DNA from 4 places in the Phyllobacterium sp. UNC302MFCol5.2 genome. Region 2 is predicted to be linked to each of the others. Evidence: predicted binding sites of a transcription regulator. Region 2 holds the regulator's gene; each other region holds the start of a gene.

Region 1 (4,180 bases), on a different contig from region 2:
GCCTGCTTGAGGAAGCCAAGAAGAAGAGCGAAGAATATATCGCGCGCCGCCACAAACTGGCCGAACAGAAGATTGCCCAGGCCCAGGTCGAAGCGGTCAACGAGGTTCGCGCCACGGCTGTCGATGTTGCAGTTGCAGCAGCGAGCAGGGTTCTCGCTGACAAGGTCGATACAAAAACGTCGGCTGACCTCTTCAAGTCTTCGCTGTCCGAGGTAAAGTCACGCCTCAACTAAGTTTGGCTGAATGCCTGTCGAGAAGCCGCCTCCGGGCGGCTTTTTTGTTTGCCGCTACCTGTGGAAGAGCGGTGGATGGTGCGCTGCGATGTGCCAAGCAATCCGGTCCCTTGGACGGACACTGTCCAAACAGGCAGCGCTCTAGACCTGCCGATCCTTGAGCGGCGAGAAACTGAAGCGGTGCAGTCCGACCACCGGGCCATGGGCTTCCATGGCATTGCGATGATATTCGGTGGCATAGCCGACATGCGACTCGAGACCGTACAGCGGCAGATACTTGCCCGTCTGGGTCATCATGCGGTCGCGCGTCACCTTGGCAAGGATCGATGCTGCAGCGATCGACACCGATCGCTGGTCGCCCCGGATCAGGGCCGTTGCAGGGCAGGGCAAGCCGGGCGCCACGTCGCGTCCGTCGATCAGTGCGTGGCCGGGCTGAATGGCGAGCCCGCAAACCGCCCTGCGCATCGCTTCGAGCGCGGCTTTCAGAATATCTGTGGCGTCGATTGCCGGCGCCGAAACGCTGGCCACCGCGCAGGAGAGCGCCGTGGCCGTAATGATATCGAAAAGTTCCTCGCGTCGCTGCGCTGTCAGGCGCTTCGAATCGTCGAGCCCATCGGGAATTTTCTTCGGATTGAGGATCACCGCGGCGGCGACCACCGGGCCGGCCAGCGGACCGCGCCCGGCCTCATCGATGCCGACGATATATTCGACGCCGCTGCGCATGAGCTTACGCTCGCTGGTAAAGTCCGGTTTTACGGGCTCCAGGGGAAGAAGCAGAGAATCAGAACGCGATCGAGCCATGTTGCGACGAAACTCGCATTCGTTCTGATTCTCTGCAAGTCCTCAGGTAGCGATGGGGTAGGCTACCCAAGGTCACATCAGGCCGGGATGGGGGCGCGGCCTGACGGAAACCCCTGTTAAAACAAGGAAAGTTGCTCGCTTCCCGGAGTTGGGGAAAAAAGATCGGTGCGCAAGCGCCGTTTGGCGAGATTCATCCCCAGCCGCTTGGCCGCGATCTCGAAGCGGCGGCCGATCTGCCAGGCATAAGGCCCGTCGCCGCGCATGCGCTTGCCCCATTCGGCATCGTAGTCCTTTCCATCGCGCATGGACCGTACCAGCGAAAGCACGTGGCGGTAGCGGTCTGGATAGTTGCGCAGCAGCCATTCCTTGAAGATCGGGCTGACTTCGAGCGGTAGCCTGAGCAGGACATAACCCGCCTCGAGCGCACCCACTGCCCTCGCGCTGTCGAGGACACGCTCGATCTCATGGTCGTTAAGGCCGGGGATGACCGGCGCAACCATGACCCCGACTGGAACGCCAGCATCGGCGAGGCTGCGCAGTGCCTGCAGGCGGCGCGTCGGCGTCGAGGCCCGGGGCTCCATGGTTCGCGCCAGCTTGCCGTCCAATGTCGTGACCGAAAGGCATACCTTTGCGAGACCCTTTTCCGCCATGCGTGCAAGGATGTCCTGGTCACGCATTACCAGCGCCGACTTCGTCACGATGCCGACCGGATGCTGGTGTGCCTCCAACACCTGGAGTATGTCGCGCATGATGCGCCACTTCTTCTCGATCGGCTGGTAGGGGTCGGTATTCGTACCGATGGCGATCGTCTTCGCCGTATAGCCCGGCTTCGAAAGTTCCTTGTCGAGCATCTTCGCTGCATCAGGTTTGGCGAAAAGTTTCGATTCGAAATCGAGCCCGGCTGAAAGCCCCATATAGCTATGGGTAGGCCGCGCAAAACAGTAAATGCAGCCATGTTCGCAGCCGCGATAGGGGTTGATCGAACGGTCAAAGCTGATGTCGGGCGATTCATTGCGCGTGATGATGACGCGCGGCTTCTCGATCTGAACCTCGGTCTTGAAGGGCGGCAGGTCCTCGATCGTCTCCCACCCATCGTCATAGACATGGCGGCTCTCGGCTTCAAAGCGTCCCGACGGATTCATGCCTGCGCCGCGGCCACGGCGGCGTTCCGAATCGATGCGCAGGCCCGCTTCGTCGATCACGGCATTGGCGTGTTGTGCACGGCCTTGCCCGAAGGCGGCTTTGTCCGCTTGCACCACAATGTTCATTTGCGTTCTCCTTGGACCGAAGCGATTCTCGATTCGCTCATCACAGCCGCAACATGAATCTATTCCTAGCAAAAACCTAGAACAAAGCAAGAACAATATTGACGCGATCCCACCCATCTGTGCGCCGAAAGGACAGATGGATATTCGGCCGATTATGCGATAGAGCGTTCGAAATGATCTCCGTTCTGATTGAAACGCAAAATTCGGATGAACCTCTGGCAAGAACGCTTGCCGGGCTGGTGGGTGGCGCCGTCGAGGGATTGCTCAGCGACGTCGTTGTGGTCGATGAGGGATCCGTCGATCAGACGCACCGGGTCGCTGACCAGGCGGGCTGCATCTTCTTGCAGGACCAGACGCTGCTTGATGGTTTTCGCCGGGCGAGAAGCGAGTGGTTTCTTTTTCTGGAGCCGGGCGCGCGCCTGCTCGACGGCTGGATCGAGCCCGTTGCCATGCATGTGGAGCGCATGCAGGGGCCGGCCTGCTTCACCCGTCCTCATGCGCATCGCAGGCCGTTCCTCAGCCGGGTGTTCAAGCCGGGAAATCCGCTCGCAGACGGATTGCTTATATCCAAGCGCCAGTCGATGGCGCTGTTCAACCCAGGCAAGAAATCAGTGGATATTGCGCGAGGCCTGGCAATGAAGCGGCTGCGCGCAGAAATTATTCCCGCCCCGTTGAAGCGCTAGAACTCCTATAGCAAGCTGCTTTAAGCTTTTCCGGTACGCTTCAGGTGCTCGTCGAGCCTTGGCATGATCTCGACGAAGTTGCACGGCATATGCCGGTAATCGAGTTGATGCTGCAGGATACCGTCCCACGCATCCTTGCAGGCGCCGGGCGAACCCGGCAGCACGAAGACGAAGGTGGCGTTGACGACGCCGCCGGTCGCACGCGACTGGACCGTCGAGGTGCCGATCTTGTCGTAGGAAATGCGATGAAAGACTTCGGAAAATCCGTCCATGCGCTTTTCAAAGATGGGTTCGAGCGCTTCGGGCGTTACATCGCGGCCGGTAAAGCCGGTGCCGCCGGTAGTGATGATGACATCGATACCCGGATCCATCGACCAGGACAGCACCTTCTCGCGGATTTTGTTGACGTCGTCGGTCACGATGGCGCGTTCCGCCAGCGTGTGGCCGGCGGCAAGCAGGCGTTCGGCCAATGTGCTCCCGGATTTGTCGTCCTCGAGCTTGCGCGTGTCTGAGACGGTCAGCACGGCGATCTTCACTGGAACGAAGGGTCTTGTTTCATCAATGCGCGCCACGGTCAGTTTCCCTCCATGGCACTATGCGTTGCAACGACGAACCAGCCAGGATGATCACGACGGAGTTTTGCCGCCGCCGCTTCGGCGTCGCTGTCGCTGTCGTAAATACCAAAGCAGGTTGCGCCTGAACCGGACATGCGCACCAGCCGCGGCGATGTCCGTTCGAGCGCAGCGATCGTATCGTCGATCCCGGGGGTCAGCGCTCGTGTCGCCTGGAACAGGTGATTGTGCGTTGCCTTGAGATAGTCGCAGACGTCATCGAGCGAGCGCATCGCGCGCAGAGCCGGCAAGGGCGGGTTGTCGCGCTTGTCGAGGGCGGCAAAAACCTGTGGTGTCGAGATCGAAGCGCCGCAATTGGCAAGCAGAAGCGGCAGTCGCGGAAATGTCGCCATCGGTTCGATCTCCTCGCCAACCCCGCGCGCAATCAGCGGCTGGCCGTAGAGGCACATCGGAATATCGGCGCCAAGCGGCAGACCGATTGCCGCTAAAGCGTCGATGCCGACATCAAGGGCCCACAGGCTGGAAAGGGCGGTAAGGGCTGCGGCGGCGTCGGTCGACCCACCGCCTATGCCCGATGCGACTGGAAGATGCTTTTCAAGATGGATGGCAACAGGTGTTGCCCG
Region 2 (4,180 bases):
AAAAGATCGGGCTAAACGGCGAAGTATCCTATGGCGCGACCGGGCTCGGCGCCCTCGCCGCCGTCACCTATGAGCCGACAGCGGAGGATAGTTACTATCTCGGCTACCGCCTCGACCCCGATCGCGCTTTCGACCTTGACCGAACCTACGATCTCGACGGGACTGATTACGGCGCGATCGTCATCGGCGCGCGCCGCAAGCTTGACGACTATTGGTCGACCTATGCTGAGAACAATTACGACCTGTTCGGGAGGCGCAATTCGCTCGCTCAAACCTACGGTGTCGTCTACACGCCCGATACCAGATGGACGGTCGATGGCGGGCTGGAGATCGGCACAGTCGAAGACGATACGATCGATCCCTCGACAAATCTCGAACGCTCCGATTTCGACCGCAAGGCGATCTCCCTGTCGGTCGGCTACAAGGATGAGGATCGCATTGCCGCGCGCATTCGCGGTGAGACGCGTTTTGAAGATTCCGACGATGATACCCGCGATCTCAACACCTACCTCTTCGCAACCGGATTCAGCTGGAAAACGAACGACAACTGGCGGCTGCTCGCCAATATCGATTCAGTACTCTCGGACTCGAACGGTGATGGTTCGTTCAGGGATGGCGACTATGTCGAAGCCTCGCTCGGCTATGCCTACCGTCCAATCACGAATGACCGGCTGAACGCCCTTTTCAAATACACCTGGCTTTACGATCTTCCGGGCGAGGATCAGGTCAGCGCGGTGACTGGCGACGAATACGGGCCGGCACAGCGCAGCAACATTCTTTCCGCCGATTTGACCTACGATCTCGTTCCCTGGCTGTCCGTCGGCGCGAAATATGGCTTCCGCTACGGCGAAGTGCGCGAGCGGCTTCAGGACGATCTCGACGCATTCTCCGATTGGCAGACTTCCTCGGCGCATCTTGGCATTGTTCGAACCGATTTTCATATCGTCAAGAAATGGGACGCCTTGCTGGAAGGGCGGGTTATGTACATGGCCGAGGCGGATACGACAGATCTTGGCGTGCTCACCGCCGTTTATCGCCACGTCGGTGACAACTTCAAGGTCGGCGTCGGCTATAATTTCGGGAATTTCTCCGACGATCTGCGCGACCTGACGCTCAACGACCGCGGTGTGTTCTTCAACGTCGTCGGCAAGTACTGACGCATCGGCGTTGTTCATCGCGCAGGTGCCGGCAACGGGCCAGATGCGCTATTTGGATATCGGCGCACTCTTTCTACACGACATATTAATACTTGTGGAACACAACTGGAACAGATAGTGTTTGTTCTGGTTTTGTTTTTCCGATTCCGTTTCGAAGGATCGCCGATGCTCACGCGTAAACAACACGAACTTCTGCTCTTTATCCATGAGCGTCTTAAGGAAACCGGCATCCCTCCATCCTTCGACGAGATGAAGGATGCATTGGACCTTGCGTCCAAATCAGGGATACATCGGCTGATAACAGCGCTCGAGGAACGAGGTTTCATTCGACGGCTTGCTAACCGTGCGCGGGCGCTGGAAGTCCTGCGCCTGCCGGATTCAATTGCGCCTGGTCTCAATGCGCAAAAGAAATTTTCGCCAAGCGTGATCGAGGGCAGCCTCGGCCGCAATGTCGCCCCCCCCCGCCCGCAGCCACGCGCTTCGGATGATGAGGGTGCGCCGACGATCGTCAACATACCCGTCATGGGCCGGATCGCGGCCGGTGTGCCAATATCGGCCATCCAGAATCAGACGCATATGATCGGCCTGCCGCCGGACATGATCGGCAGCGGGGAGCATTATGCGCTGGAGGTCAAGGGCGATTCAATGATCGAGGCGGGCATCTTCGACGGCGATACGGTCGTCATCCGGCGCGGCGACACCGCCAATCCCGGTGAAATCGTGGTTGCGCTTGTCGATGACGAAGAGGCAACCTTGAAGCGCTTTCGGCGCAAAGGGGCATCGATTGCTCTCGAAGCCGCCAATCCGGCCTATGAGACGCGCATATTCGGGCCGGATCGGGTGCGCGTGCAGGGCAAGCTGGTCGGTTTGATCCGCCGTTACTGACGTGTCGGGTTTTCCTGATCGTCTGCCGGTGGCTTGGTCTTTGCGGCACGCCGTTGCGGTTTTTGCTCCGCAAGATTGCGGGCGGTGCGGGAAAAAGCCCGATAGGCGTTCCATGGGCGCTGAGGGGAGCCCACGGCGTAGATAATGTTTGCAGACTGGAGGCGTGCCTGCAGTTGTTCTACAGCAAATGCAGCCGCATCAAGGCCGGACGGTGGATCGACCTTGTTGTCGCCGAACCTGATTTCTGCGGAACCGCGTAGCGCCAGGTCCTGCGCCGTAATTACAAGAACGTCCCCCGGCTCGCAGGTTGCTGTGGGACCGGTAAAGGCAAGGACGACGATATCGCCCTCGGCACAAGCCGTTGATTTTTTGGTCGGATCGTCCGTATAGGCGACGATCAGGCCGCCGGCTTCCCTCGCCAGGCACACGCCGTCGGCGCACTCAAATTGTCCATCGGCCGGCGATGAGCCATTCTTTGCCGGCGTTAGCACTTGAATTGCGCCGTACCCCTGCTGCCAGTTATCGAGGGTGAACCGGCTTGCTGTTGCGCGGTTCACCGCCAGCGCGTCATCAGGTGCACTCAAGGCAACGAGTTTGCCTTCTTCGGCAATCACTATATCCGGCGGACGTGCAGAGCGGAGCGGCACTATGGCCAATGCCATTACTGCAAATCCAACGAGCCGCAGCCGCGTTGTCAGCAACATGAGCAGGACCAGCCCCGCGGTCATCAAAAGCAGGCTCGTTTGCGGCATTGATCCGAAATTGCCGCTTGGCGAATGCGCGCTGACCATCTTCGCGATCGCAATGACCCATTCGATGCCGCGTTCCATGACAGCAAACGGCAGCCAATCGAGATCAAATGGCATCGCAAGAACAGCAAGCACCGCAAACGGCATCACAAAGATCGAGACAACGGGCAGCGCCAGCGCGTTGCCCACAAGCCCAAGCGGCGCTGTGTTGTTGAAATGGTATGCGGCGAAGATCGAGCTCGCCGTCCCGGCAACCAACGAAGTCATGGCGATAGCGCCGACATGGCTTGCCGCCATCATCGACAAACGCAGAAGCAATCCCTCGCCTTTCGTTCGGTTTGACCTGTTCTTTCGGCGCGATCTCCAGCCGTAATATGCAATGAGCGCGCCTGTCGCCGAATATGACATCTGGAAACTCGGTCCGAGAATTTCATGCGGAAGCAGCGCTATCGCGATCAAAGCGCCGATGGCGAGATTGCGCATGGAGATTGCCGCGCGATCGGCCATCATGGCAATGAGCATCACCGCCAGCATCACGAAACTGCGCTGTGCCGCTACGTCGGCGCCGGAGAGCAGGAGATAGAAACCGGAACCGGCAAGGGCGACGAATGCCGCCAGTTTTTTCATTGGATAGCGGGCTGCAAAGCCGGGAAAGAGGGCCATGCTGGCGCGAAGCGAGCCGACGATGATGCCGGCCACCAGCGCCATGTGAAATCCGGAAATTGAAAGAATGTGCGAAAGCCCGCTCAGTCGCATTGCGTCATTCGTCGCCTCGCTGATGCCGTCGCGCTGGCCGGTAATCAGCGAAGCCGCAATATCGCCGGGTTCCCCCTTGATGCGGGAAAGCACACGCTGCGTAAGTTGCTGGCGGATATTGGCGACCGTCTGCCAGGCTTGAGACGCAATCGCCTCATCGACCGGCGTTGCGGCCAGTTGAGGTTTGCCAAGGAAAAACCCATTTGCGCCTACGCCCTTATAGTAATTATTGAACGCAAAATCGTAATTGCCGGGCCGTACCGGACCTCGCTGCGGACGCAGGTGAACGAGGCCCTGCAGTCCCGCGCCAATTTTCATTCCTGCCGGCACGGATCGCGCCGACACGACAACCCGTTGCGGCGAATAGCGGAGCGTCGGCCGCTCGGTTGCAACAATATCGAGGGTGACGCGCCACCCGCCTCTTGCATCTCTGGCCATGGCCACAACGCGTCCGGTCAAACGGGTGGTAATGTCCGACCCCAGCATCCTCGTATCCGCACGCATGGTTTCGAGCTTGCCGGCGACCATTCCCGCGACAACGGCAACCGCAAAGGCGAGCGCCAGTCTGGTCCTCGGACGGGAATGTGCGAGCTGCATCAGCCCGACAAGCAGGGTCATCCCGAACAAAATAGC
Region 3 (4,180 bases), on a different contig from region 2:
CAAACCGTGCGGGGCTGCTGTGGCAGATAACTGTTTCGGCGAGGTCGATGAATCTTTCAGTTGCAGTGACGGCATGGGACCCGTTCGCCGCTTCGCTCGCGTCGGGGATCGAAAGGCCGAGCATGTCTGATGCCCCTGCGGCATCGCTCCACATGACGTCGTTGGGTTCAATGCCGTGCGACAGCAGGCGCCGCGCGGCATCGCGCCATTCGATGAAATCTCCCCTGCCCTCCAGAATGACGCTTCGCATCAGAGCAATGCGAGTTGTTCGGGTTTTCTTTGAAACATGTGGTTGAGGTCGGCACTGTCTATCAGCCGGTGCGGCGACCAGCCGTCAGCGACAATGAACGCCTTGACCTTTTTCAACGACACGCCAAGCCTTTGCAGATCTTCGAGGCGTAGGCGGCGGTGCCGCCGCCCCGAAAGGATCGCCTTGACCGTCTTCGTTCCAAGCCCGGGAATGCGCAGCAGGATTTCGCGCGCCGACCGGTTGATATCCACGGGAAATCGCTCACGATGCGCCAGAGCCCAGGCGAGCTTTGGGTCCATGTCCAGATCCAGCATTCCGTCCGGCCGCGCCGATGTGATTTCCTCAATGTCGAAACCATAGAATCGATACAGCCAATCTGCCTGATAGAGCCTGTGCTCGCGTTCGAGCGGCGGCCGGATCAGCGGAAGGTTCTTCGACGCGTCCGGTATGGGACTGAACGCGGAATAATATACCCGGCGCAGCTGGTATCCACCGTAAAGGCGCGAGCTGGCGCGCAGGATCGTCGCATCGCTAGCCCCATCTGCGCCCACGATCATCTGCGTGCTCTGCCCTGCAGGAACGAAACGCTTCCGCCGCTTTGTCTGCAGCGTCGGCTCGTTTGCCGCCTCGATTTTCAGCCGCAGATCGGCCATTGATTTTCGTATTTCAACCGGCCGCTTGTCCGGTGCAAAACGGGCAATGCCCGAATCCGTAGGCAACTCGATGTTGATCGAAAGGCGATCGGCATAAAGCCCGGCCTCCTCGATCAAATGTGGCGAAGCGTCGGGTATCGTCTTCAAATGAATATAGCCGCGAAAGCCGTGGGTCGTGCGCAGTTCCCGGGCAACGCGGACCAGTTGTTCCATCGTGTTGTCCGATGAGCGGATGATGCCCGATGAAAGGAACAGGCCCTCGATATAGTTGCGCCGATAGAATTCGAGCGTGAGCCAGACCACTTCCTCCACGGTAAAGCGCGCCCGCTCAACATTGCTCGAAGATCGGTTGATGCAGTAGGCGCAATCGAAGATACAGAAGTTCGTGAGAAGAATTTTGAGGAGCGAGATACAGCGCCCATCCGGTGCGTAAGCGTGGCATATGCCTGCGCCCTCGGTCGATCCCAATCCGCCCGACCTGGACGAGTCGCGCTTCACCGTTCCGCTGGAGGCACATGAAGCGTCGTACTTTGCCGCATCCGACAAGATGGCCAACCGCTGTTTTAAGCTCTTCTTCATAATGTTCATGATATGTTCTTGCTGGAGTTACGTCAAGACTGAGCTTTCTCGGAAAGGGACCGCGCCAATCGGAAGCCATCAACCCGAAAAAATGTGCGACCATGAAATGGCAGTGCTTCCCGGCCGATCCTGCCTTGTTTATCGAGCCAACTTGAATTTTGCACCCGCGGTCTTTGTGGATCAGGCCAAGTGCCGGCGCGCTTTGCTTCAGCCTTGTCGATTTTATGTTGCACTTGGAACTTAGCGTTTGACGCGGCCTGCCAATGGTTCTCTAACTGGTGCAGCGCTGGGTCTTCTGACGGCATGCCAGCGCTTGCGAGCGTTCAATGCTCCCGCCATGACGAGCAGGAGAGCGATATGGCCAAAGGTCAACAACGTAGCAACAAGGAAGTTCGAAAACCCAAACAGGCGAAGGCCCAGGAAGTGAAAGCGGCGCCTGCAGCCTTTAGCACGACGGCGAAGCGCCTGGAGAATCCGAAAGGACGCTGACAACAGGCGAGTTCTACTATCCCCTCTCGCGGCGCAGCGCGAGAATATGCCGGATCTTGCGGGCGAGTGCCTCACGCTGATAGGGCTTGGAGAGAAGTTCCACGCCGGAGTCGAGCCGCCCGCCATGGACGATGGCATTTTCCGTATAGCCAGACGTGAAGAGCACGGCGATCTGCGGCAGACGCTGGCGGGCCTGGCGCGCAAGCTCGGGGCTTCCCAGCGGTCCAGGCATAACGACATCGGTAAAGAGCACGTCGATCGGAACGCCGCTCTCGATGATCGATAGCGCGCTCGCCGCATCCTTGGCCTTGAGCACGCGATAACCGAGGTCGCCCAGCATTTCGACGACGGTCGCCCTCACCTCCTCGTCGTCCTCGGCGACGAGGATCGTCTCCGTGCCGCCGATCGTCGGGCCAAGATCGGTCTCGATCAGTTCGTCTTCGTTCTGCTGCGCGCGCGGCAGATAGAGTTTTACCGTCGTGCCCTGGCCAACTTCCGAATAGATCTTGACGTGACCGCCTGACTGCCTGACGAAACCATAGACCATGGAGAGGCCCAGCCCAGTGCCGCGACCGACCGATTTCGTCGAGAAGAACGGTTCGAACGCCTGGGCGAGGACGGCGGGCGTCATGCCCGTCCCCGTATCCGTAACCGCCAGCATCACGAATTGACCGGCTTCCGCCTCCGGATTGCGCCGCACATAGGCATCGTCGAGCGAAGCATTGCCGACCTCGATCGTCAGCTTGCCGCCATCGGGCATGGCATCCCTCGCATTGATAGCGAGATTGAGCAGCGCGTTCTCGATCTGCGCCGGGTCAACCAGCGTATTCCACAGCCCGCCGGAGCGAACGATCTCAATCTCGATCGATTCACCGATGGTCCGTCGCATCATGTCGCCCATACCGGCGATGAAACGGCCGATATTGACGACCTTGGGTTCGAGTGCCTGCCTGCGTCCAAACGCGAGAAGCTGGCTCGCCAGCTTCGATCCGCGGCTTACGCCCGCCAGGGCGTTTTCGATCCGCCGTTCGCCCCGCGCATTGCCGGCCATGTCCTTGGCAAGGAGTTGCAGATTGCCCGATATGATTTGCAGGAGATTGTTGAAGTCGTGGGCAACGCCGCCGGTAAGCTGGCCCAATGCTTCCATCTTTTGCGACTGGCGCAGTTGTTCTTCCGTTTTCGAGCGCTCGGCGATTTCGTCGAGAACCCGCTGTTCCAGAGTGGCGTTAAGCCGTTGCAGCGCCTCTTCCGCATTACGCCGGACGGTGAGTTCGCGATCGGCCGCCTGAAACAGCCTGGCGTTGTCGATGGCTGTCGCCGCCTGTCCAGCTACGCCGACGAGGAGCGTTTCATGATCAGGCTGGAACTTGCCAGGTTCGTTATGTCCGAAGAACAACCCGCCGAGTACCTCTCCGGTGCGCGAAGTCACGGGTACCGCGAGATAGCTTCGAACCGGCAGATGACCCTTTGGCATGCCCTTGTGAGGAGCATTTCGGCCATAGCGCGGATCTGCGATAATATCGTGCGAGAGGACGATGCCCTCGCCCTTGAATGTCGGCTCGAATACCGCCGTATTGCGCGGCATCGGAAATTTCGAAAAGGCATCCTTGTCGACGCCGGAGAGCGCGTAGAGCATGTAGCTCTCGCCCTCCTTGTTGAGAACATTGTAAAAGAATGCGCCAAACTGCGCGCCCGTCAGCTCGACGCCTGCGTCAGTCACCATCTGGACCACTTTGCCAAGATCAAGTTCGCCGGCAATATTGGCGCCGGTACGGTTCAATATCTGAAGCAGGCGCGTCTCATTGCGAAGGGCTTCTTCGGCTTTGATCTTCGCAGTCGTCTCGACTACGATCGCCATGACGCCGCAGGGCATACCCTCCTCGTTGATCAGCGGCGAATAGTCCAGATTCATCCAGACCCGTTCCGGCTTGCCGCTGCGATGAAGGACGAGTTCCTGATCCAGATAGGCGAGCGTCTTACCCGCAAGCCCGACCTTCATGACATTGTCGTTGAAATCGGCGACCTCCGGCCAGCCTTTTCTCACCTCGCTGCCGAGCAGCTGGGGGTGTCGCCCGCCGGCAAAGCGCGAGTAGGCGTCGTTATAGATCATAATGCCGAGCTCGCCCCATAGTGTCACGATCGGCACTGGGGAATGAAGAATGAGCGAGATCGTCGACTTCAGACTTTGCGGCCAGGCGTCAATTGGGCC
Region 4 (4,180 bases), on a different contig from region 2:
GTGGCCGTATTGATGTCGACAAGCACCGGCTGGGCCGGAATGTCCATGTCCCAGAGGTCGTGATGCACGGTCTGGCGCACCCAGCGCAACTGCCCGGAGTTCAGATCGAGGGCAACAATGGACGAGGAGAATTTCTCGACATTCTCGCTTCGCCCGGCTCCCAGCTGGTCGGGCGTCTGGTTGCCGAGCGGCACGAAGAGGAGGCCAAGCTTCTCATCGACGCTGGATACCGACCAGCTGTTCGGTGAGTTATGCGTATAAGTCTGTCCTTCGGGCAACGGCGTCGTTACGTCCGGATTGCCGGAATCCCAGTTCCAGATCAGGGCGCCGGTATTGATGTCGAAGGCGCGGATGACCCCGGATTGTTCGTGGACCGAGTAATTGTCATTGACGGCGCCGCCGACAATGATCTTGCCAGCCGCTATGACCGGCGGCGATGTCGAGTAGTAATAGCCGGCGGGATTGTAAGGCATGCCCTTTTCAAGATGGACTGTGCCTTTGTCGCCGAAGGATGGGCAGATTTGGCCATTGGCCGCATCGAGGGCAATCAGACGGGCGTCAGATGTCGGCAGATACACGCGCTCGGCGCAGGGTTGCCCCGCCGTCACATTCGGATCGGCATAATAGGAGACGCCGCGACACGTCTGATGCTGGCGATCCGGGTTGAGACCGACATTCGGATCGAACTTCCATTTCTCCTTGCCCGTCGCCGCATCGATAGCGATCGCCCAATTGTGCGGCGTGCACAGGTAGAGCGTATCGTGGACCTTGAGCGGCGTGACCTGATAGGTGGTTTCCCCAACGTCCTGCGGCAGCTTCACATCGCCGGTCTGATATTGCCAGGCGAGCTGCAGGTTGCCGACATTCTCGGTCGTGATTTGCTTCAGCGGCGAATAGCGCTGGCCGTAGGGCGTGCGGCCATATTGGTGCCATTCATTGTCCGGCACATTGCCGCCAAGGTCAGGCGTGGCAACGATGACTTCCTTGCTGAGTTCGCCCACGATCTCAAGCGGATCGCCTGTCATCGCGTAGCCAGCAACGCCGAGCCCGACGATTGCCGCAATGCCCAATGGCAGTGCCGGCAGAAAATCAGAGGGCGACCTCCCCTCCTCCTCGTTGAGCTCACGCCGGATCCATGGGGTCAGCAACCAGAGCGCGAAAAGCATGATCACGCCGCCGCGCGGCGCGAGCTGCCACCAGTCGAACCCGATCTCCCAGATCGCCCAGGCCAATGTGCCTATGACCAGAACGGCGTAGATGATGAGGGCGGAACTGCGCTTGCGAAAAAGCTGGATCGACGTGGCAAGGAAGAGGATGCCAGCGATGAGATAGTACCAGCTGCCGCCGAGAATAATGAGCCAGATCCCGCCGACGCCAAGCACCGCTGCAAAGATGAAGAAGATGAGCGCCGTCAGAGTGATTGCCATGGTGGGGGTCCTTTCCAGGCTCAATCAGGTTCGGTTCGGTGGCCTTGGCATGCGGCTGCGAATGCGCCGGCGGCTGCCAGAGTCGGCTCTGGTCAAAATGGGTAAGCCTTTAAATTGCTTGAAGCAATATCGACTAAGGAACAATGCAACCGGAGATATACACCGCTCAAGCCCTCTCAGCGCGCGCCCGTTCTCTTTTTGTATCGCTTTTATCTGGTTTTTCGATCCCGAATCATTACATTGGGTTCAAATGGCCGGATTGCCTGACGATATTCCATTCTTCGATGAACCTGAGGCGCCGCGGCGTCCATCGGGCATAGCTGCGCGCGCCATGCAGGCGCGCGGCGCACCGCCTTACCTCAATGGCCTCAATCCCGAGCAACGCCTCGCCGTGGAGACGACGGAGGGACCTGTCCTCGTCCTCGCCGGTGCCGGCACGGGCAAGACCCGGGTTCTGACCTCCCGCATCGCGCATATCCTCTCGCTCGGCAAAGCCTATCCGAGCCAGATACTCGCCGTGACCTTCACAAACAAGGCCGCGCGCGAGATGAAAGAGCGCATCGGGGTCCTTGTCGGCGGCGCCGTCGAAGGCATGCCCTGGCTTGGCACGTTTCACTCGATCGGTGTCAAGCTCCTGCGCCGGCACGCCGAACTTGTCGGGCTCAAATCCGATTTCACCATTCTCGATACAGACGATGTGATCCGCCTCATCAAGCAGATCATCCAGGCCGAGGGAATTGACGACAAGCGCTGGCCCGCCAAGCAATTCGCGCTGATGATCGACAGCTGGAAAAACAAGGGCCTCGGTCCGGCTGAGATACCGGAGGGCGATGCGCGGTCATTTGCCAACGGCAAGGGGCGCGAACTCTATACGGCCTATCAAAACCGCTTGAAGACGCTCAATGCCTGCGATTTCGGCGATCTTTTATGTCATCCGATCCGCATGTTCCGCGCCAATCCGGATGTCCTGAAGGAATATCACGCAAAGTTCCGCTACATTCTGGTCGACGAGTATCAGGACACCAACACCGCCCAATATATGTGGCTGCGCCTGATTTCGCAGGGGTCGAAGAATGTCTGCTGCGTCGGCGACGACGACCAGTCCATCTATGGGTGGCGCGGCGCGGAGGTGGACAATATCCTGCGCTTCGAGAAGGATTTCCCCGGCGCCAAGGTCATCCGCCTCGAGCGCAACTATCGCTCGACCGCACATATTCTCGGTGCTGCCTCCTACCTCATCTCGCACAATGAAGGCCGGCTCGGCAAAACGCTCTTCACCGATGCGGCAAACCCAGACGATGCCAAGGTGAATGTCCACGCCGCCTGGGATTCCGAAGAGGAAGCCCGTGCTGTCGGCGAAGAAATCGAGCAGGCGCAGCGTCGCGGGCACAATCTCAACGACATGGCGATCCTCGTGCGCGCCTCCCACCAGATGCGCGAATTCGAAGACCGCTTCGTCACGCTCGGACTGAACTACCGGGTTGTAGGCGGACCGCGTTTTTACGAACGCCTCGAGATACGCGATGCCCTCGCCTATCTGCGTGTCGTGGCGCAGACTTCCGACGATCTTGCCATGGAGCGCATCGTCAATACGCCGAAGCGCGGGCTTGGCGAGGCAGCGATCCGCCAATTGCATGATTATGCCCGCGCCCGCGACATCAGCATGTTCGATGCCGCCGTCGACCTTGTCGAAACCGAAGAGCTGAAGCCAAAGCCGCGTTCAGCGTTGCGCGAAGTCATCGAGAACTTCAAGCGCTGGCAGGCGCTCATCGACAATACGCCGCATACGGAACTCGCCGAGCAAATCCTCGACGAATCCGGTTATACCGCGATGTGGCAAGTGGATCGGTCGGCCGAAGCGCCTGGCCGGTTGGAAAACCTCAAGGAACTGATTCGCTCGATGGAGGAATACGAGTCGCTGCGCTCGTTCCTCGAACATGTCGCGCTGGTCATGGATGCCGAGCGGAACGAGAACCTTGACTCCGTCAACATCATGACGCTGCATTCAGCCAAGGGACTGGAGTTCGAGACGGTATTTCTCCCCGGTTGGGAGGAAGGTCTCTTTCCGAACCAGCGGGCGCTTGACGAAGGCGGAAGGTCCGGCCTCGAAGAGGAGCGCCGCCTCGCCTATGTCGGGCTGACCCGCGCCAAGAAGAACCTTCACATCTGGTTCGTCTCCAACCGGCGCATCCATGGTCTGTGGCAATCGACTATCCCCTCGCGCTTCCTCGAAGAACTGCCGGAAGCGCATGTGGACGTTGTCGCGGGTGGCGATTCCTATGGAGGCTATGGCGGACGCGGAGGTTATGGCCAGTCGCGTTTCGACCGCGCGGACCCGTTCGAGAACAGCTATTCGACCCCCGGCTGGCAGCGCGCGCAGCAGCATCGCTCTGATGCCACGCGCAATAATTGGGGCTCACGCTCAGGCGCGAAGGTGGAGCGGATCGGCTATGGCGAGACGGATTCCGGCTTCGGCGCCGGACGCGGCTCGGTCAAGGGCCGCACCATAGATGGGGAACTCGTGGCAAAATCCGTCAGCGAAACGCCCTCCAACTTCGACGTCGGCGACCGCGTCTTCCATATCAAATTCGGCAACGGCAACGTCTCCTCGATCGAAGGCAACAAGCTGACGATCGATTTCGACAAGGCCGGCCAGAAGCGCGTGCTCGACAGTTTCGTTCAGGCGATTTGATTGGCTGGATTAAACCAGCCAATCGCCGTGAACCCAGCCCGAAAAGTCGGCCTTTCCTGAA

Evidence for each region. The regulator LexA, encoded in region 2, represses DNA repair genes until DNA is damaged. The targets are predictions, from matches to a motif close to TGTTCNNNNTGTGTTCNG.
Region 1: the regulator LexA is predicted to act here: its motif matches at 2,380-2,397, upstream of BR48_RS0103965 (PA0069 family radical SAM protein).
Region 3: the regulator LexA is predicted to act here: its motif matches at 1,485-1,502, upstream of BR48_RS0118965 (putative DNA modification/repair radical SAM protein).
Region 4: the regulator LexA is predicted to act here: its motif matches at 1,616-1,633, upstream of BR48_RS0114005 (UvrD-helicase domain-containing protein).

Annotation. Positions count from the first base shown of each region.
Region 1 covers NZ_JMLL01000010.1:417,310-421,489, reverse strand. The annotation lists gene BR48_RS0103975 (F0F1 ATP synthase subunit B) at 1-233, shown strand, start outside; gene BR48_RS0103970 (ribonuclease HII) at 375-1,034, opposite strand; gene BR48_RS0103965 (PA0069 family radical SAM protein) at 1,151-2,302, opposite strand; gene BR48_RS0103960 (glycosyltransferase) at 2,476-2,985, shown strand; gene moaB (molybdenum cofactor biosynthesis protein B) at 3,006-3,557, opposite strand; gene BR48_RS0103950 (4-(cytidine 5'-diphospho)-2-C-methyl-D-erythritol kinase) at 3,560-4,180, opposite strand, start outside.
Region 2 covers NZ_JMLL01000013.1:306,002-310,181, reverse strand. The annotation lists gene BR48_RS24920 (hypothetical protein) at 1-1,157, shown strand, start outside; gene lexA (transcriptional repressor LexA) at 1,323-2,042, shown strand; gene BR48_RS24915 (ComEC/Rec2 family competence protein) at 2,036-4,180, opposite strand, start outside.
Region 3 covers NZ_JMLL01000014.1:162,660-166,839, reverse strand. The annotation lists gene BR48_RS0118970 (UdgX family uracil-DNA binding protein) at 1-250, opposite strand, end outside; gene BR48_RS0118965 (putative DNA modification/repair radical SAM protein) at 250-1,482, opposite strand; gene BR48_RS26790 (hypothetical protein) at 1,840-1,971, shown strand; gene BR48_RS25000 (ATP-binding protein) at 1,988-4,180, opposite strand, start outside.
Region 4 covers NZ_JMLL01000011.1:551,331-555,510, forward strand. The annotation lists gene BR48_RS0114000 (glucose/quinate/shikimate family membrane-bound PQQ-dependent dehydrogenase) at 1-1,427, opposite strand, end outside; gene BR48_RS0114005 (UvrD-helicase domain-containing protein) at 1,678-4,119, shown strand; gene BR48_RS0114010 (N-acetylmuramoyl-L-alanine amidase) at 4,129-4,180, opposite strand, start outside.